Regions from separate parts of the Streptomyces sp. NPDC093546 genome, predicted to be linked through region 1. Evidence: riboswitches for the same ligand, from Rfam matches in the RefSeq annotation. Region 1 holds a riboswitch; each other region holds the start of a gene.
The links. Region 1 has a riboswitch for cobalamin ahead of ACIRNI_RS12290 (cobalamin biosynthesis protein). Riboswitches for the same ligand answer to the same signal wherever they lie in the genome.

Region 1 (6,117 bases):
GCCGCGCGTCCCCGGCACGACGACCAGGTCCGCGTCGGCCAGCTCCTCGGGCCGGTCCACGAACCGCACGACCACGCCCGGCTCGGCCGCCAGCGCGTCCACGTCCGTGAAGTTCGACATCAGCGGTACGGCGCAGACGGCGACCCGCAGCACGTCCTCGCCGACCGGCGGCGCGACGACCGACTCGCGCACCGCGCCCCGCAGCGACACGCGCAGCCCGTCCTCCTCGTCGATGCCGAGGCCGTGCGCGTACGGCAGGACGCCGAAGGTGCGGCGGCCGGTGAGGCCCAGCAGCATGTCCAGGCCCGGCTCCAGCAGCGTCACATCGCCCCGGAACTTGTTCACGAGGTAGCCCGCGACCAGGTTCTGGTCCTCGGGCGCCAGCAGCGCCGTCGTACCGAAGAACTGGGCGAAGACCCCGCCCCGGTCGATGTCGCCGACCACGACGACGGGGAAGCGGGCGGCGCGCGCGATGCCCATGTTGACGATGTCGGTGCGCCGCAGGTTGATCTCGGCGGGGCTGCCCGCTCCCTCGCAGATGACGGCGTCGTACGTGTCGCGCAGCTGCTGGAGGCAGTCCAGGACGGGTTCGAGCAGCTCGCGCTGCTTGCCGCCGTGGTAGCCGCGGGCGCTGAGCTCGCCGACCGGCTTGCCCATCAGCACGACCTGGCTGGAGCGGTCGCTGCCCGGCTTGAGCAGCACCGGGTTCATCAGCGCGGTCGGCTCCACGCGGGCGGCCTGCGCCTGCATGGCCTGCGCCCGGCCGATCTCCGCGCCCTCGCGCGTGACGAAGGAGTTGAGGGACATGTTCTGCCCCTTGAACGGCGCGACCTTCACGCCCTGCCGCACCAGCCAGCGGCAGATGCCGGCCGTGACGACGCTCTTGCCCGCGTCGGACGTGGTGCCCGCGACGAGCAGCCCCCCACCCTTGCTCATGTACGCCTCCGCTTGATCGCCCCGTACGCCAGTCGCCCACCCGCGCACACCGCGAGCGTGAGGGCGCTCACCCGGCGCGACAGCCGCACCGCGTGCTCGATGTCCGCCACCTCGACGTCCCGCCCGCCGCCGTTGAGCACCGGCCGGTGCTCGACCCGTCCGCCGTACGAGAGCGTGCCGCCGAGCCGTACGCCCAGCGCGCCGGCGAACGCCGCCTCGACCGGGCCCGCGTTGGGGCTCGGGTGCTTGGCGGCGTCGGCCCGCCAGGCGCGTACCGCGCCGCGCGGGTTCCCGCCCGCGACCGCCGCCAGGGCGGCCGTCAGCCGGGCGCCGGGCCAGCCGGCCACGTCGTCGAGGCGCGCCGAGGCCCAGCCGAAGCGGCGGTACTTCGGCGACTTGTGGCCGACCATCGCGTCCAGCGTGTTCACCGCCCGGAAGGCGACGAGCCCGGGTACGCCGCCGACCGCGCCCCAGACGAGGGCGCCGACGACGGCGTCGGAGGTGTTCTCGGCGACGGACTCCACGACGGCGCGGGCGATGCCGGGGCCGTCCAGGGCCTGCGGGTCGCGCCCGCACAGGTGCGGCAGCCGCTCTCGGGCCACCTCCAGGTCCCCGGCGGCCAGCGCGCCGCCGATGGCGCGGGCCTCGCGGCCCAGCGTCGTACCGCCGACGACGGACCACACGGTGGCGGCGGTCAGCGCGACGGACGCGGCGCGCCGCCCGCGGACCGCGCGGGCCGCGAGCGCCGCCGCACCGGCCGCGCCTCCGGCGCACACGGCGGCGTGCAGCGCACCCCAGGCGCGGTCGTCGCGCCACAGCGCGCGCTCCACGCGGGCGGCCGTGCGCCCGAAGGCGGCCACGGGGTGCCCGCGGCGGGGGTCGGCGAGGAGCAGGTCGGCGGCGAGCCCGACGGCCGCGCCGTACGCGAAGACGCGGTCACCGCGCATGGGTGCTCGATGGGCTGGAGGCTTCCGGGGCTTCCTGAGCTTTCAGGGCTTCCGGGGCAGCGCGAAGGCAGCCGGGCATGGCGATGTCCTCACTCAGGGTCCGCGCCCTGGCTCGACGTGACCGGCGACGAGAGTTCCTGACTCATCCGGCCCTGGGGACTGCCCGGGGCCGGACTCACAGTGGCGGGACCGCGCCGGATTCGCACCGGCTTCCTCTTCTGCCGCCGTAAATGGCCCCGGCAGTCCACCACGCTCCGCGAACGCCCGTCAACTCGCCGCTGACCTGCGGTCGGAGAGTGTGCTGCGCCCCACAGAACGTGGCAGGGCCGCCGGAACGCGGCAGGGCCGGCCGCACCCGTGAAGGTGCGACCGGCCCGGAGCCGGACGTTCACACGTCAGGTCACGATCAGGTAGATCCCGAAGGTGATCGCCGCCGCGCAGACCGCGAAGGCCGCGTACGCGCCGGTGCGGGCGAGGACGGCCGAGCCACCGCTCGCCGCCGCCTGCTCCTGCTTGGAGAGGCCGAGGATGCCGAGGGTGAACAGGCCCACCAGTGCGACGGTGGCCAGGAGGCTCACGCCGAACACGGAGCCGAGAGCTGCCCAGTCGATCTTCATGCTGTTCTTTCCTTACACCGTGGCGGCGGGTGCGGGTGCGGCCGCGGCCGCCGGGGAGGTCTCCGGCGCCGTCGCCGGGATGGTGGCCTGGAGGTCGGCGGTGAGGTCACCGGCGGTCATGGCGACGGTGCCGGCCGGGGGAGGGGTGACGGCCGCGATGGCGGTGGTCACGACGCCCGCGGGCTCGCTGTCGCCGTCGGCCGTGGCGGTGTCGACGTCGTTGACGTTGGTGTGGTCGACGACCTGGCGGCGCGAGATGAACCAGATCGCGGCGCAGGAGGCGATCAGGAAGACCACGACGGCGGCGACGCCCCAGTCACCCTGGCGGGTGACGAGCTCCGAGCCCGCGGCGACCAGACCGGCGGCCGGCAGGGTCAGGCCCCAGGCGACGAACATCCGGGTGGCGGTGGACCAGCGGACGACGCCGCCCTTGCGGCCGAGGCCCGCGCCCATCACGGCGCCGGAGCAGGAGTGCGTCGTCGAGAGCGAGAAGCCCAGGTTCGAAGAGGCGAGGATGACGGTGGCCGCGCTGGTCTGGGCGGCGAAGCCCTGCTGCGGCTGGAGGTCGGTGAGGCCCTTGCCCATGGTGCGGATGATGCGCCAGCCGCCGAGGTAGGTGCCGAGCGCGATGGCCAGACCGGCGGAGACGATCACCCAGAGGGGCGGGTTGGAGCCGGGGGCGAGGATGCCGCCGGCGACCAGGGCCAGGGTGATGATGCCCATCGTCTTCTGGGCGTCGTTGGTGCCGTGGGCGAGCGAGACGAGGCCCGCGGAGGCGATCTGCCCGGCGCGGTAGCCCTTGCGGCCGGTCTTCTCGTCGATGTTCGCGCCGGCCTTGTACGTCAGCCGGGTGGCGAGCATCGCGGCGAGGCCGGCGACGAGCGGCGCGGCGACGGCCGGGATGAGGACCTTGGTGACGACGACGCCGCCGTTGACGCCGCTCAGGCCGACCGAGGCGATGGTGGCGCCGACGAGGCCGCCCATGAGGGCGTGCGAGGAGCTGGAGGGCAGGCCCACCAGCCAGGTCAGGAGGTTCCAGAGGATGGCGCCGACGAGCGCCGCGAAGATCACCTCTGGGCTGATTCCTTCTTCGTTGACCAGGCCGCTGGAGATCGTCTTGGCGACCTCGACGGACAGGAACGCGCCGACCAGGTTGAGCACGGCGGACATGGCCACCGCCGTCTTGGGCTTCAGGGCGCCGGTCGAGATGGTCGTGGCCATCGCGTTGGCGGTGTCATGGAAACCGTTCGTGAAATCGAACACGAGAGCTGTCACGACCACAATGGCGAGCAGCAGCGTGATGTGTTCCATTTACCCAGGCAATCGTTCGACGTCAGTGGCTCGGCGAACGTAAGCAACCTGAGTGAACGGAAGGTGAACTGGGTCCGGCATCATGGTGACCGAAGATCCGGAAGCGCTGCCACCGCTTCGTCGTCGGTGCCCCGCCGGGCGGGCGGGATGCCCGTATCCACGGGCTTTTTCCGCCGTTCACCCGGTTCGCGCCGGTGGCCGGGGATGTCGGTCGAGGCTCGGACGACGAGATTTTTGTCATCTGATCGACTTCCGGTAGGCCGTCGTCGTACGGCCTGACAGGATCGGTGCCATGACACAGGAAACGGTCGAGCAGGGGACCGGGCAGGCGGTCGAGCGGGCCTGGGACGCGCTGGTGGCCACCGCCCGCAGGACGGTCGCCGACGGCCTGGTCGTCGGCACCTCCGGCAACGTCTCCGCCCGGGTCGGCGACCTCGTCCTCGTCACCCCCAGCGGCGTGCCGTACGACCGGCTCACCCCGGCCGACCTCACCGCCGTCGACCTCGACGGCACACAGGTACGCGGAACCCTCACGCCCACCAGCGAGCTCCCCATGCACCTGGCGGTCTACCGCCACACCCCGGCCCGCGCGGTCGTCCACACCCACGCGGTCCACGCCACGGCGGTCTCCACCCTCGTCCCCGAGCTGCCCCCGATCCACTACATGGCGGGGGCCCTCGGCGGCCCCGTCCGCGTCGCCCCGTACGCCCTCTACGGCACGGAGGAACTGGCCCGGAACATGCTGCGCGCCCTGGAGGGCCGCACGGGCTGCCTGCTGGGCAACCACGGAACCGTCACCTACGGCGACACCCTCGACCAGGCGTACGACCGCACCGCGCAGCTGGAGTGGATGTGCCGCCTCTGGCTCACCGCCACCTCCGTGCCCGGCCGCACCCCGGCACTGCTGTCCGCCGCGGAGCTCGACGAGGCGGCCGGCAAGCTCCGCGGGTACGGTCAGTCGCGCCGAGCGCCACGGTGAGCACGGGGCGAGGGCGCGCGACCGTGCCCCCGGCGGCCCACGCCCACTGGCACCGCACCGCGCCCTTGCCCACACTGGAGCGGTGCGCCCGGCTACAGCGACGGCGGCGGCCGTCACCACCCTGATCGGCGCCGGCGCGGCCACGATCGCGGCCGGCCGGTACGCCAGCGACGCCGCGCTCAGGCCCCGGCCTGACCGGCCCCTGCCCGGAGACCCCCGGCTCACGGTGCACGCCACCGCCGCCGGGCAGGTCACCCTGACCCGCCACCTGGCCTCCCTGCGGCCCGGCACCTACGGCCTCACGGGCCCCGACGTCCACGCGGTCGTCGGCCCCGTCCTGGACGACGTGCCGCACTCCGCCGACACCGTCGTACGCCGGCTTGAGAGCGTCCGGCGCGGCACCCTCGACGTGGGCAGCCGCGTCCGGCTCACCCCGCAGCTCCACACCGGCACCCCCGCCACCGCGCTCGGCCTCGACCACGAGGACATGGACATCCCTGGCGAACTGGGCAATCTGCCCGCCTGGTTCGTCGACTCGACCCGCTCCACCTGGGTGATCGCCGTCCACGGCCTGGGCACCACCCGCGAACACCCCCTGAACGTGACGCGGTTCCTCCACTCCCTCCAGCTCCCCGTCCTCCACCTCGCCTACCGCGGCGACGACGGCGCCCCGCGCCCCTCCGACGGCCTCGGACACCTCGGCGACTCCGAGTGGCGGGACCTGGACGCCGCGATGCGCCACGCCCTGCGCCGCGGCGCCGACCGCGTCATCCTGTACGGCTGGTCCGTCGGCGCCTCCATGGCCCTGCACGCCGCCGCCAACTCCGGCGTCCGCGACCGCATCAGGGGCCTGGTGCTCGACTCCCCGGTCCTCGACTGGGAAACCACCCTGCGCGCCCTGGCCGCCGCCCGCCGCACCCCCGCGCCGCTGCTGCCGCTCGCGGTCCGCGCCGCCCAGGGCAGGACCGGCGTGCACGGCGACCGCATCGCCGAGGCCGCCGACGCCGACGGGCTGCGCGTGCCGACCCTCCTCTTCCACGGGCCGGACGACCACCTCGCCCCCTGGCAGGGCTCCCGCGAGCTCGCCGCCCGCCGCCCCGACCTGGTCACCCTGCACACCGTCCCGAACGCGCCGCACGCGGCCATGTGGAACGCCGGCCCGGACCGCTACGAAGAGGCCCTCCGCCGCTTCCTCACCCCCCTTCTGTAGCCCCCGCCGTCCGGCGAAACCGATTCCGTTTGGGCTTTCGGGCCGTCAGCGGGAAGACTGCCCCCGTGACGTCTCGAAAGCCTGATGAGCAATTGGCGCGCAACTCCAGACTCCGAC
Region 2 (6,117 bases), on a different contig from region 1:
TCCACCGTCAGCGGGTACATCAGGCGCTCTTCGATCTGGTCCTCGCGGATGTGCTCCGCCGCGATGGACCGGGCGATCGAACGGCCGTGGCGCGCGCAGTGGTACGCGATCACATCGGCGCCCGCGATGGCCTTGACCGCCGCCACCGTCATCAGGTTCGGGTCGCCGGGGCCGAGCCCGACCCCGTACAGCTTGCCGCTCATGCCCGTCGTGCCCGTCATGCCTGGATCTCCGCCTCGTGTGCGATCGCGTTGATCGCCGCCGCCGCCATCGCGCTGCCGCCACGCCGACCGCGCACCACCAGGTGCTCGATATCGGGCCGGTCCGCCAGCGCGTCCTTCGACTCGGCCGCGCCGATGAAGCCGACCGGGATGCCGAGCACCGCCGCCGGGCGCGGCGCGCCCGCGTCGATCATCTCCAGGAGCCGGAAGAGCGCGGTGGGCGCGTTGCCTATGGCGACGACCGAGCCCTCCAGGCGGTCGCGCCACAGCTCCAGCGCGGCCGCGCTGCGCGTGGTGCCCAGTTCGGCGGCGAGGGCCGGCACGGACGGGTCGGAGAGGGTGCAGACCACGTCGTTGTCGGCGGGCAGCCGCTTGCGCGTGACGCCGCTCGCGACCATCTGCGCGTCGCAGAGGATCGGCGCCCCGGCGCGCAGCGCCTCACGGGCGCGGGCGACGACGTCCGGCGTGTAGGCGAGGTCGCGGACGAGGTCGACCATGCCGCAGGCGTGGATCATCCGCACGGCGACCTGGCTGACGTCGGCGGGGAGACCCGCGAGATCCGCCTCGGCGCGGATCGTGGCAAAGGACTGGCGGTAGATCTCCGCCCCGTCCTTCTCGTAGTCGAACACTCTGCTCTCGCTCATCCTGTCGGTTTTTGTACGGTCGTCTGGTACGCGCCTTCGGCGGTCGCCACCACGTCCACCCACGCGCCCTGCGGGTGTCCGCACCGGCGCGCGCAGCCCGACCAGTGGACGGGCAGGCCGCCGTCCACCGCCATCGGGCGCGCGTCCGCCCGTACGTCGGCCAGGGACTTCGCGCAGCCGGGGCGGCCGGTGCAGGCGGTCACGCCGACCCACGGCGAGTCGGCGCGGGTGATGAATCCGGCGAGGTCCAGGGCGTGCAGCCGCTCCTCGGCCGCCGCCCGGTCCGGGAAGCCCGGCAGTACGAAGCCGCGCCACGGCGTGACGCGCACCTCCTCGGCCGGCAGCAGCGCGCGGAACTGCGCGGTCGTCACCCGGCCCAGCCGGGCCAGGACCGAGACTCCCGGCGGTGAGGCACCGATCAGCCCGGGGGCGAGCGCGCCACCCGCCGGAAGCACCGCATCCGGTACGTGCTCCGCAGCGATCGAAGCCCGCCGCACGTGTCCGGCCACGTCCACGTCCTGCCCCGCCGGCAGCTCCCGCACCCGCCACGCGCCCGTGCCCGCCTCCCGGGCCGCCGCGAGGAACGCCTCCGCCGCCGCCAGCGCGGCGCGCGGCGCGTCGGCCGCGGAGACGCGGTACGCAGCCGGGCCGGCCTGCACGAGAGCCGTGTCCGACGGCTCTGCGAGCAACGTCACATCCGGGGCCAGCGCCGCCACGTCCCCCCGGCCGTCGTCCACGGCGAACAGGAAGCGGCCGGACAGCTCCAGCGTCCACTCCTCGGCGCACAGCAGCGCGTCCAGGCGCGTGGCCCACGCCCGCACCTCCGCGCCCGCGAGCGGCGAGACGACCATGTTCCGTACGCGCTCGTGCCGTTCGGAGTCCGGCAGCAGCCCGGCGTCCCGCAGCAGCTCCGCCAGCCCGAGCCCGCAGCCCTCGCCGAGGCCCCGCAGTTCGAGGTTGCCGCGCGAGGTGAGGGAGAGGTGCCCGTCGCCGAGCCGGTCCGCCGTGTCGGCCAGCACCGACACCTGATGCGGCGTCAAGACACCTGTGGGAAGGCGGAGTCGGGCGAGCGCGCCGTCGTCGGCCCGGTGCAGCCGCAGCGCACCGGGGCACGCGTCACCACGGTCGCGGACGCGGTCGCGCGCGCTGTCCCGTATGTGAGCTTCGCCCCGGTCCTGAGGCATTGGTGAGCTGGGCGGCATGGCGGCGAGCATACGCGCAGCCTCTACTATGCAGACGGCACAGGGTCCCAGGGCCCTAGGGAGGAAGCCCGGTGGGAATCCGGCGCGGTCCCGCCACTGTGAGTCCGCCGGCAACGGAGACAACGGACGAGTCAGGAACTCCCGCCACCCACGACCACCCGGGGCGAGGACACCCCGAGGAAGGCCCGGCACGCTGTGATCCTGCTGCTGTCGCACTCCGACACCGACCTGCTGAGCGCCCGCGCGGCCGGAGGCCCGGTCGCGTACCGGTTCGCCAACCCCGCCCGGCTCCTGCTGGACGACCTCCCCGGCCTCCTCGACGGCGTGGACCTCGTCGTCGTACGCCTCCTCGGCGGCATCCGCGCCTGGGAGGACGGCCTTCAGACGCTGAGGGAGACCGGCAAGCCGCTGGTCGTGCTCACCGGCGAACAGGCCCCCGACGCCCAGCTGATGGAGACCTCCACCGTCCCCATCGGCATCGCGGCCGAGGCCCACGCCTACCTCGCCCACGGCGGCCCGGACAACCTGGAGCAGCTCGCCCGCTTCCTGTCCGACACGGTCCTCCTCACCGGCCACGGCTTCGAGCCGCCTGCCGCCGCGCCCACCTGGGGCCCCCTGGAGCGCGAGCACCGCACCACCACCGGCCCGACCGTCGCGGTGCTGTACTACCGCGCGCACCACATGAGCGGGAACACCACGTTCGTCCACACCCTGTGCGACGCCGTCGAGGACGCGGGCGGCCAGGCCCTCCCCCTCTACGTGGCGTCCCTGCGGGCCCCCGAGCCCGAGCTGCTGGACACCCTGCGCACCGCCGACGCCGTCGTCACCACCGTCCTCGCCGCCGGCGGCACCAAGCCCGCCGAGGCGCAGGCGGGCGGCGACGACGAGTCCTGGGACGCGGGCGCGCTCGCCGCGCTCGACGTCCCCATCCTCCAGGCCCTGTGCCTGACCGGCTCGCGCTCTGCCTGGGAGGAGAACGACGAGGGGCTCTCGCCGCTCGACGCCGCCAGCCAGGTCGCGGTCCCCGAGTTCGACGGGCGCCTCATCACCGTGCCGTTCTCCTTCAAGGAGATCGACGCCGACGGCCTGCCTGCGTACGTCGCCGACGCCGAGCGCGCCGCGCGCGTGGCCGGGATCGCCGTACGCCACGCCCGCCTGCGCCACATCCCGAACGCCGCCAAGCGCCTGGCGCTGGTCCTCTCCGCGTACCCCACCAAGCACTCCCGCATCGGCAACGCCGTCGGCCTCGACACCCCCGCCTCCGCCGTCGCGCTGCTGCGCCGCCTGCGCGAGGAGGGCTACGACTTCGGTACGGACGAAGTCCCCGGCCTCGCCTCCGGCGACGGCGACGAGCTGATCTACGCGCTCATCGAGGCGGGTGGCCACGACCAGGAGTGGCTCACCGAGGAGCAGCTCGCCCGCAACCCGGTGCGCATCCCGGCCGCCGACTACAAGCGCTGGTACGCCACCCTGCCGCAGGAACTCAGGGACGGCGTCGAGCAGCACTGGGGCCCGCCGCCCGGCGAGATGTTCCTGGACCGCTCCCGCAACCCCGAGGGCGACATCGTCCTCGCCGCCCTGCGGCGCGGGAACCTCCTCATCCTCATCCAGCCGCCGCGCGGCTTCGGCGAGAACCCGATCGCGATCTACCACGACCCCGATCTGCCGCCGTCGCACCACTACCTCGCCGCGTACCGCTGGATCGCCACGTCCGAGGACGACGGCGGTTTCGGGGCGGACGCCATGGTCCACCTCGGCAAGCACGGCAACCTGGAGTGGCTGCCCGGCAAGAACGCCGGCCTGTCCGCCGCCTGCGGCCCGGACGCCGCGCTCGGCGACCTGCCGCTGATCTACCCGTTCCTGGTGAACGACCCGGGCGAGGGCACCCAGGCCAAGCGCCGCGCCCACGCCACGCTCATCGACCACCTGGTGCCGCCGATGGCGCGCGCCGAGTCGTACGGCGACATCACGCGCCTGGAGCAGCTGCTCGACGAGTACGCGCAGATCTCCGCCATGGACCCGGCCAAGCTGCCCGCCATCCGCGCCCAGATCTGGACGCTGATCCAGGCCGCCCGGCTCGACCACGACCTGGGCCTGGAGGACCGGCCGGACGACGACGGCTTCGACGACTTCCTGCTTCACGTCGACGGCTGGCTCTGCGAGGTCAAGGACGCGCAGATCCGCGACGGCCTGCACGTGCTGGGCGGCGCCCCGACCGGCCCCGAGCGCGTGAACCTGGTCCTCTCCATCCTCCGCGCCCGCCAGATCTGGGGCGGTACGCAGTCCCTGCCCGGCCTGCGCGAGGCCCTGGGGCTCGACGAGTCGGCCGCCACCCGCACCACCGCCGACGAGGCGGAGGACAAGGCCCGCGCCCTGGTCGAGGCGATGGAGGCCGCCGACTGGAACCCGGCCGCCGTGCCGTCGGTCGCCGAGGGCCACGGCCCGGACGTGGCGCGGATCCTCGACTTCGCCGCCCGCCAGGTCGTCCCGCGCCTCGCCGCCACCACCGACGAGCTCGACCACGCCGTCCACGCCCTCAACGGCGGCTTCGTCCCGGCCGGCCCCTCCGGTTCACCCCTCCGGGGCCTGGTCAACGTCCTGCCGACGGGCCGCAACTTCTACTCCGTCGACCCCAAGGCCGTCCCCTCCCGCCTCGCCTGGGAGACCGGCCAGGCGCTCGCCGACTCCCTCCTCCAGCGCTACCGCGCCGACAACGGCGACTGGCCCACCTCCGTCGGCCTGTCCCTGTGGGGTACGAGCGCGATGCGCACCGCCGGCGACGACGTCGCCGAGGCGCTCGCCCTCCTCGGCATCCGCCCCGTCTGGGACGACGCCTCGCGCCGCGTCACCGGCCTGGAGCCCATCCCGCTCGCCGAGCTGGGCCGCCCGCGCATCGACGTGACGCTGCGCATCTCCGGCTTCTTCCGGGACGCCTTCCCGCACACCATCGGGCTGCTGGACGACGCCGTGCGCCTCGCGGCCTCCCTCGACGAGCCGGCCGAGGACAACTTCGTCCGCGCCCACGCGCAGGCCGACCTCGCCGAGCACGGCGACGAACGCCGCGCCACCACCCGCATCTTCGGCTCCCGGCCGGGCACGTACGGCGCGGGCATCCTCCAGCTGATCGACTCGCGCGACTGGCGCACCGACGCGGACCTCGCCGAGGTGTACACGGTCTGGGGCGGCTACGCGTACGGGCGCGGCCTGGAGGGCAAGCCCGCCCGCACCGAGATGGAGACGGCGTACAAGCGCATCGCGGTGGCGGCCAAGAACACCGACACCCGCGAGCACGACATCGCGGACTCCGACGACTACTTCCAGTACCACGGCGGCATGGTCGCGACCGTCCGCGCGCTCAAGGGCACGGCCCCGGAGGCGTACATCGGCGACTCCACCCGCCCGGAGAGCGTCCGCACCCGCACGCTCGTGGAGGAGACGTCGCGCGTCTTCCGCGCCCGCGTGGTCAACCCGCGCTGGATCGAGGCGATGCGCCGTCACGGCTACAAGGGCGCGTTCGAGCTGGCGGCGACGGTCGACTACCTCTTCGGGTACGACGCCACGACCGGCGTCGTCGCCGACTGGATGTACGACAAGCTCACCGAGGCGTACGTCCTCGACCCGGAGAACCGCGCCTTCCTCCAGGAGGCCAACCCCTGGGCCCTGCACGGCATCGCCGAGCGGCTCCTGGAGGCCGAGTCGCGCGGCATGTGGGCCAAGCCCGATCCGCAGGTCCTGGAGCAGTTGAAGCAGGTCTTCCTGGAGACCGAGGGCGAACTGGAGGACAAGTGAGCCGGGGAGTCGAGCTCACGGTCTCCACCGAGGACGAGGAGCTGGACAAGCTCCTCGACCGGGAGCTGACGGCGTTCAACACGGCGGCCACCGGCGCCGACGACCACACCGAGGTGTACATCCGCGCCACGGACGCCGAGTCCGGCGAGGTCGTCGGCGGGCTCACCGGCTGGACGTGGGGCGGCCTCGGCGCGGTCGACATGCTGTGGGTCCGCGAGGACCAGCGGGGCACCGGCCTCGGCAGCCGGCTGATGCGTGCCG
Region 3 (6,117 bases), on a different contig from region 1:
CGCCATGACCAATCTGAAAGCCGGCCGCGATGTCACCGTCCTCGCGGACTGCCTCGAAGTACCCGGGATCGGCTTCCTGCCGGTCAACGCGTTCGTGCTGCACGCCCAGGAGCCGGTCGTCGTGGACACCGGCCTCGGCCTGCCCGACCGCGATTTCCTGGAGCGGCTCGGCTCGGCCGTCGACCCGGCCGACGTGCGGTGGATCTGGCTGACGCACCCCGACCGCGACCACACCGGAGGACTGTTCGCCCTGCTGGAGGCCGCCCCGCGGGCGCGGGTCGTCACCACCTTCGTCGGTGCGGGGATCATGTCCACCGAGCGCCCGCTGCCCCTCGACCGGGTCTTCCTGCTGAACCCCGGACAGTCCCTGGACGTCGGCGACCGCACGCTCGCGGCGTTCCGGCCGCCGCTCTACGACAGCCCCGTGACGGTGGGCTTCTACGACGACCGCTCGCGCACCTGCTTCACGTCCGACTGCTTCGGCGCGCCGATGCCGGACGCGGACCTCGCCGACGGCGGCACCGCCGAGGCGGTCGCCCCCGAGGACCTGCGCGCCGGGCAGCTGCTGTGGGCGACCGCCGACAGCCCCTGGGTGCACAACCTGGACGTCGACAAGTACCTCGCGACGATCCGGCCGGTGCGGGAGATGGACCCGGAGGTGGTGCTCAGCACGCACCTGCCGCCGGCGACCGGACTCACCCCCCTGATGATCGACACGATCAGCGGCGCACCGGGCGCGGACCCGTTCATCGGGCCGGACCAGCAGGCGCTGGAGCGGATGCTCGCGGGCTTCGAGCCGTCCGGAGCGGCGGCCCGGGGCGACCCCGCCGAAGCCGCCGCCGCGACCCCCGTACCGGGCCCGCCCACCTGAGCACGCGGCCCCGGACGCCTACGCGCCCCGTGCCCCCACGCGCCCGTACCGCCTACGCGCCCCGTACCGCCGCCGCCCACTCCTCCAGCTCCTCCGGCGTGCGCGGCCCCGGCGCGTCCGCGCCCAGCAGGCCCCGGTCCCGGAGCACCCGGGCCACCGCCATGCCCCACGGGCGGCGCAGCCGGGCCGCGTCCAGCAGGGCGGCGTCCGCGAGGAGCTCGGCCACCGGGCCGGTGCGCAGGCCGTCCGGGGTGAGCACCGCCGCGTCGTCCGCCCAGCGCAGCGCCAGGTCCACGTCGTGCGTGGCCATCACGACCGTCGTCCCGGACGCCCGCAGCCGGTCCAGCACCTCCAGCAGCCGCTCCTGGCCGTGCGGGTCCAGGCCCGCCGTCGGCTCGTCGAGGATCAGCACCCGGGGGCGCATCGCGACCGCGCCCGCGATCGCCGCCCGCTTGCGCTGCCCGTACGACAGCAGATGCGTCGGCCGGTCCTCCAGCGCCGTGATGTCCAGCGCCTCCAGGGCCTCGCGCACCCGGGCGCGCACCTCCGCCTCCGCCAGGCCCAGGTTCATCGGCCCGAACGACACGTCCTGCCCCACCGACGCCGCGAACAGCTGGTCGTCCGGGTCCTGCACCACCAGCTGCACGGTCGTCCGCAGCCGGGTCAGCCCCTTCCTGTCGTACGACACGTCCTCGCCCGCCAGCAGCAGCCGCCCGCTCGCACACCGCAGGCCGCCGCTCAGCAGCCGCAGCATCGTGGTCTTGCCGCTGCCGTTGCGGCCGAGCAGCGCGATCGCGCGCCGCTCCGGCACGGCGAAGTCGATGCCCGACAGCACGGCGGGCCCGTGGTCGTAGGCGAATCCCGCACCGACCAGTTCCACGACGGCGTCACGCTTCATGGCAGGAACCTTTCGAGTACGAGGGTGACGGCGACGAGCCCCGCCAGCAGGGCGCCCGTCGCGGCCAGGAACCGCCGGGAGACCGCCGCCTCCGGCACCAGCACGCGCAGCGTGCCGTCGTAACCACGCCCGGCCAGCCCGGTCTGGAGCCGCGCCGCCCGGTCGAAGGCGCGGACGAACGCCGTCGCGCCGAGCCCCGCCAGCGACCGCCAGGCGGCCGCCCGGCTGGTCAGCCCGAGCCGCGCCGCCTGCGCCTCCCGGATCCGCCGCACGGCGTCCAGCAGCAGGAAACTGATCCGGTACATCACCAGCGCCACATCCACCACCGGCGCCGGCACTCCCGCCCGCACCAGCCGGGGCAGCACGTCCGAGACCGGCGTCGTGAACGCGAACAGCAGCACCCCGAGCGACGCCGCCGACGTCCGCAGCAGCAGCTGCCCGGCGTGCACGGGACCGTCCGGCGCGAGCGCCACCCACCCTTCCGGGCCGCCGACCTGGAACAGCAGCGGTACCGCGCCCGTGACGCAGAAGCGCAGCGGCACGCGGAACGCCCGCCACAGCTGCCGGCGGCCGACACCGGCCGGGCCCAGCAGCACGGCGAGGGTGGCGGCGGCCACCAGCACGGCCCCCGGCCACGGCGGCAGACAGATCGCGAGGACCGTCAGACCGAAGCCGAGCACGGCCTTCTCGCACGGGTGACGGCGGCGCCAGCGACTGCTGTGCGCCGCCGCGTCGATCGGCAGCACGGGCGGCTACTCGACCGTCGTCCGGGAGACTTCGGCGTCTTCGGCCGTGCGGGCCGTGTCGGCGGTACCGGCGGTCCGGTCCAGCGCCCGCGCCTCACCCTGCCTGCGGCCGCGCCGCAGCCCGAAGTAGTACGCCAGCACGCCCGCGCCGATCGCGGCCTGGAGCGAGAAGAGCGCCGACTCGATCTCACCGGACGGCGGCTCGTACAGCGGGCTGAACCACGGCTCGTAGTCCGGCTTCAGCTCGGTGATGGCGGTCTCGGCCTGGCCGTCCGCGCCCGTGAACGGCTCCTCCTTGTGGTCGCCCATGCCCAGCGCGAGCGGGAGCACGGCGAGCGCCACGACGACGAGCAGCAGCAGCGTGTTGATCCTGGCGTTACGGCTCATCGCGCCACGGCCTCCTTCTTCACGGGGTGCGTCGGCAGCACACCGAGGCGGGCCAGATCGCCCTTGCTGGACTGCGTCAGCAGCCGCATCACCAGCACGGTGAGCAGGCCCTCGCTCACGGCCAGCGGAAGCTGCGTGACGGCGAAGATCCCGCCGAACTTCGCCAGCGCCCCGGCGAAGCCGCTCGCCGGGTCGGGGAACGCCAGCGCCAGCTGCACGCTGGTGACGCAGTACGTGGACAGGTCGGCGACGAACGCCCCGAAGAACACGCTCACCATCAGCGGCACGTCGAAGCGGCGCAGCAGCCAGTACGTCGCGAAACCGGCCCACGGCCCGACGACCGCCATCGAGAAGGCGTTGGCGCCCAGCGTGGTGAGCCCGCCGTGCGCCAGCAGCAGCGCCTGGAAGAGGAGCGTGATGGTGCCGAGCACCGCCATGATCGGCGGCCGGAACAGGATCGCGCCCAGCCCCGTCCCGGTCGGGTGGGAGCAACTGCCCGTCACGGAGGGCAGCTTCAGGGCGGACAGGACGAAGGTGAAGGCGCCGGACGCGCCGAGCAGGAGAGTCGATTCGGGATGGGCCTTGACCTCGCGGGTCAGGGCCCGGACGCCATGGGCGACGAAAGGGGCGGCGGCGACGGTCCAGGCGACCGCGTGCACAGGGGGCAGGTACCCCTCGGCGATATGCATGATGTGGGAGACCCTCTCCAGCACCTCGTGGATGGACAACGCGCCCTGGCCGGTCTCCTGGCTGACGGGTCATGCAACGCCGCGGCTCCGCCTTCCCGGACACCACGGTCTCCCGTGGGGTTCCAGTGGCTTCCCGGGGTGGTTTCCCCGGAAGTGGAGCCGGACTTCCCGATCACAGTGGCGAGGGCCGCACCGGTACCGCACCGGTTTCCCGTACACCAAGGCCCTGCGACACTAGTGCGTTGACCAGGTACATCACAACCCGTCCCGCACGCGGTCACTCCTTGCGATAGCCGTACGCCTCCGACGCGGCCGCCACCACGGCCTCCAGGTCGCCGCCCGCCGAGGCGGTGACCACGACCGCCACCGCGCCCTCCACGAACGGCGCGTCGACCAGCCGCGTGCCCTCGGGAAGCTCGTCGCCCTCCGCCAGCAGCGCCTTCACCGTCAGCACGGCACTGCCGAGGTCGACCAGGACGGCCACGCCCGCCCCGGCGTCGACCGACGCCGCCGCCTCGGCGATCAGCTCGGCGCTGGTGCCGAGCCCGCCGTCCGCGGTGCCGCCCGCGGCGGCCACGGGCGCGGTCCCGCCGCCGCCCGCGAGGCCCTTCGCCAGCTCGGCCACCGACGACGCGACCGCCGCGCTGTGCGACACCAGGACGATGCCCACGCGCCCGCCCGCGCCCGCGCCCCCGCTCACCGGGCGGCCTCCGCTTCCCGCAGCGCCGCGATCAGCAGCGCCGAGGACGCCGCCCCCGGGTCCTGGTGCCCGATGCTGCGCTCCCCGAGATAGCTGGCCCTGCCCTTGCGGGCCTGCATCGGTACGGTCCCGAGGGCGCCCTCCTCGGCCGCCCGCGCCGCCGCGGCGAACGCCTCGCCCGGCGGGGCGGCGCCGAGCGCCTCGACGGCCGGCTCCAGCGCGTCGAGCATCGTCTTGTCCCCGGCCTTCGCCCCGCCGAGCTGCGCCACCGCGGCCACGCCCGCGCGCAGCGCCTCGGCCAGCGCGGCGGGAGTCACCTCGGCGGCGTCGCCCAGCGCCTTTCCGGCGCGCCGCAGCAGCGTCCCGTACAGCGGCCCCGACGCCCCGCCCACGGTCGAGATCAGCTGCCGCCCGGCGAGCACGAGCACCGCGCCGGGAGTCGCGGGCGGCTCTTTGTCCAGCACCTCGGCCACCGCCGCGAACCCGCGCCGCAGGTTGGCCCCGTGGTCGGCGTCGCCGATGGCCGAGTCCAGTTCGGTGAGCCGGTCCGCCTCGCGCTCCACGGCGGCCGCGGCGGCCGCCATCCAGCGCCGGAAGAAGTCCCTGTCGAGCGTCACGGGCGTCACGGTCCTCACATCCCCCATCGCAGAGCGGCCGTCCGCACCGGCGCGTCCCACAGCCGCAGCATCTCCTCGTCGGCCTCGCACAGCGTGACCGAGCAGCCCGCCATGTCCAGCGACGTCACGTAGTTCCCGACGAGGGTACGAGCCACCGGCACGCCGCGCTCGCGCAGCACCCGGTGCACCTCGGCGTTGAACCCGTACAACTCCAGCAACGGAGTCGCCCCCATGCCGTTCACCAGCAGCAGCACCGGCCCGCCGGGCCGCAGGTCCTCCAGGACGGCGTCGACGGCGAAGTCGGCGATCTCCCGGGAGGTCATCATGGCCCGCCGCTCGCGCCCCGGCTCGCCGTGGATGCCGACGCCCAGCTCCAACTCGCCCGGCGGCAGATCGAACGTGGGCCCGCCCTTCGCCGGCGTACTGCACGCGCTGAGCGCCACCCCGAAGCTGCGCGACGCGGCGTTCACCCGGCGCGCGATCGCCTCCACACGCTCCAGCGGCGCCCCCTCCTCGGCGGCCGCGCCCGCGATCTTCTCCACGAACAGCGTGGCCCCGGTCCCGCGCCGCCCGGCCGTGTACGTACTGTCGGCCACCGCGACATCGTCGTCGACCAGCACCTTGGCGACCTGTACGCCCTCGTCCTCGGCGAGTTCGGCCGCCATCTCGAAGTTCAGTACGTCACCGGTGTAGTTCTTGACGACGAACAGCACGCCGCGCCCGCTGTCCACGGCCGCCGCGGCCCGCACCATCTGCTCGGGCACGGGACTCGTGAACACCTCGCCGGCGGCGGCCGCCGCCAGCATCCCCGCCCCGACGAACCCGGCATGCAACGGCTCATGCCCGGACCCGCCCCCCGACACCAGCGCCACCTTCCCCTCGACCGGGGCGTCACGCCGTACGACGATCCGGTTCTCCACGTCCACGGTCAGCTCGGGATGCGCGGCCGCGATCCCGCGCAGCGCGTCGGAGACGACGGTCTCGGGCACATTGATCAGCATTTTCAATGGTTTCTCCCAGACGGGTTGTCAGGACGGCTCGCGAGCGGCTTCTTTGCAGCTCAGGTGCCGCTCTACGAGATGTCGACCTTGGCTCTCCACGGCACCCTGCGGCGCCTTCCGGCGGGGCTGGTGCTGACTCGATGCCGACTTTACTGATGATGTGTCGGCTGTCGGTGTGAGCGGCGCCGGGCCACTCGAAGTGCGACGT

Region 2: it holds a riboswitch for cobalamin, as region 1 does, so the genes downstream of both, cobN (cobaltochelatase subunit CobN) here and ACIRNI_RS12290 (cobalamin biosynthesis protein) in region 1, are expected to answer to the same signal.
Region 3: it holds a riboswitch for cobalamin, as region 1 does, so the genes downstream of both, ACIRNI_RS25465 (energy-coupling factor ABC transporter permease) here and ACIRNI_RS12290 (cobalamin biosynthesis protein) in region 1, are expected to answer to the same signal.

Annotation. Positions count from the first base shown of each region.
Region 1 is NZ_JBIWJG010000004.1:577,833-583,949, forward strand. It holds gene ACIRNI_RS12285 (cobyric acid synthase) at 1-936, opposite strand, end outside; gene ACIRNI_RS12290 (cobalamin biosynthesis protein) at 933-1,883, opposite strand; cobalamin riboswitch at 1,995-2,139, opposite strand; gene ACIRNI_RS12295 (hypothetical protein) at 2,279-2,500, opposite strand; gene ACIRNI_RS12300 (anion permease) at 2,513-3,811, opposite strand; gene ACIRNI_RS12305 (class II aldolase/adducin family protein) at 4,104-4,790, shown strand; gene ACIRNI_RS12310 (alpha/beta hydrolase) at 4,873-6,000, shown strand; gene ACIRNI_RS12315 (hypothetical protein) at 6,066-6,117, shown strand, end outside.
Region 2 is NZ_JBIWJG010000002.1:371,042-377,158, forward strand. It holds gene ACIRNI_RS04780 (precorrin-2 C(20)-methyltransferase) at 1-221, opposite strand, end outside; gene ACIRNI_RS04785 (precorrin-8X methylmutase) at 218-865, opposite strand; gene ACIRNI_RS04790 (cobalamin biosynthesis protein CobG) at 862-1,905, opposite strand; gene ACIRNI_RS04795 (hypothetical protein) at 1,894-2,055, shown strand; cobalamin riboswitch at 2,092-2,227, shown strand; gene cobN (cobaltochelatase subunit CobN) at 2,263-5,856, shown strand; gene ACIRNI_RS04805 (GNAT family N-acetyltransferase) at 5,853-6,117, shown strand, end outside.
Region 3 is NZ_JBIWJG010000013.1:75,450-81,566, forward strand. It holds gene ACIRNI_RS25445 (MBL fold metallo-hydrolase) at 5-871, shown strand; gene ACIRNI_RS25450 (ATP-binding cassette domain-containing protein) at 924-1,769, opposite strand; gene cbiQ (cobalt ECF transporter T component CbiQ) at 1,766-2,515, opposite strand; gene ACIRNI_RS25460 (energy-coupling factor ABC transporter substrate-binding protein) at 2,522-2,902, opposite strand; gene ACIRNI_RS25465 (energy-coupling factor ABC transporter permease) at 2,899-3,591, opposite strand; cobalamin riboswitch at 3,621-3,857, opposite strand; gene ACIRNI_RS25470 (PTS-dependent dihydroxyacetone kinase phosphotransferase subunit DhaM) at 3,869-4,291, opposite strand; gene dhaL (dihydroxyacetone kinase subunit DhaL) at 4,288-4,935, opposite strand; gene dhaK (dihydroxyacetone kinase subunit DhaK) at 4,923-5,915, opposite strand.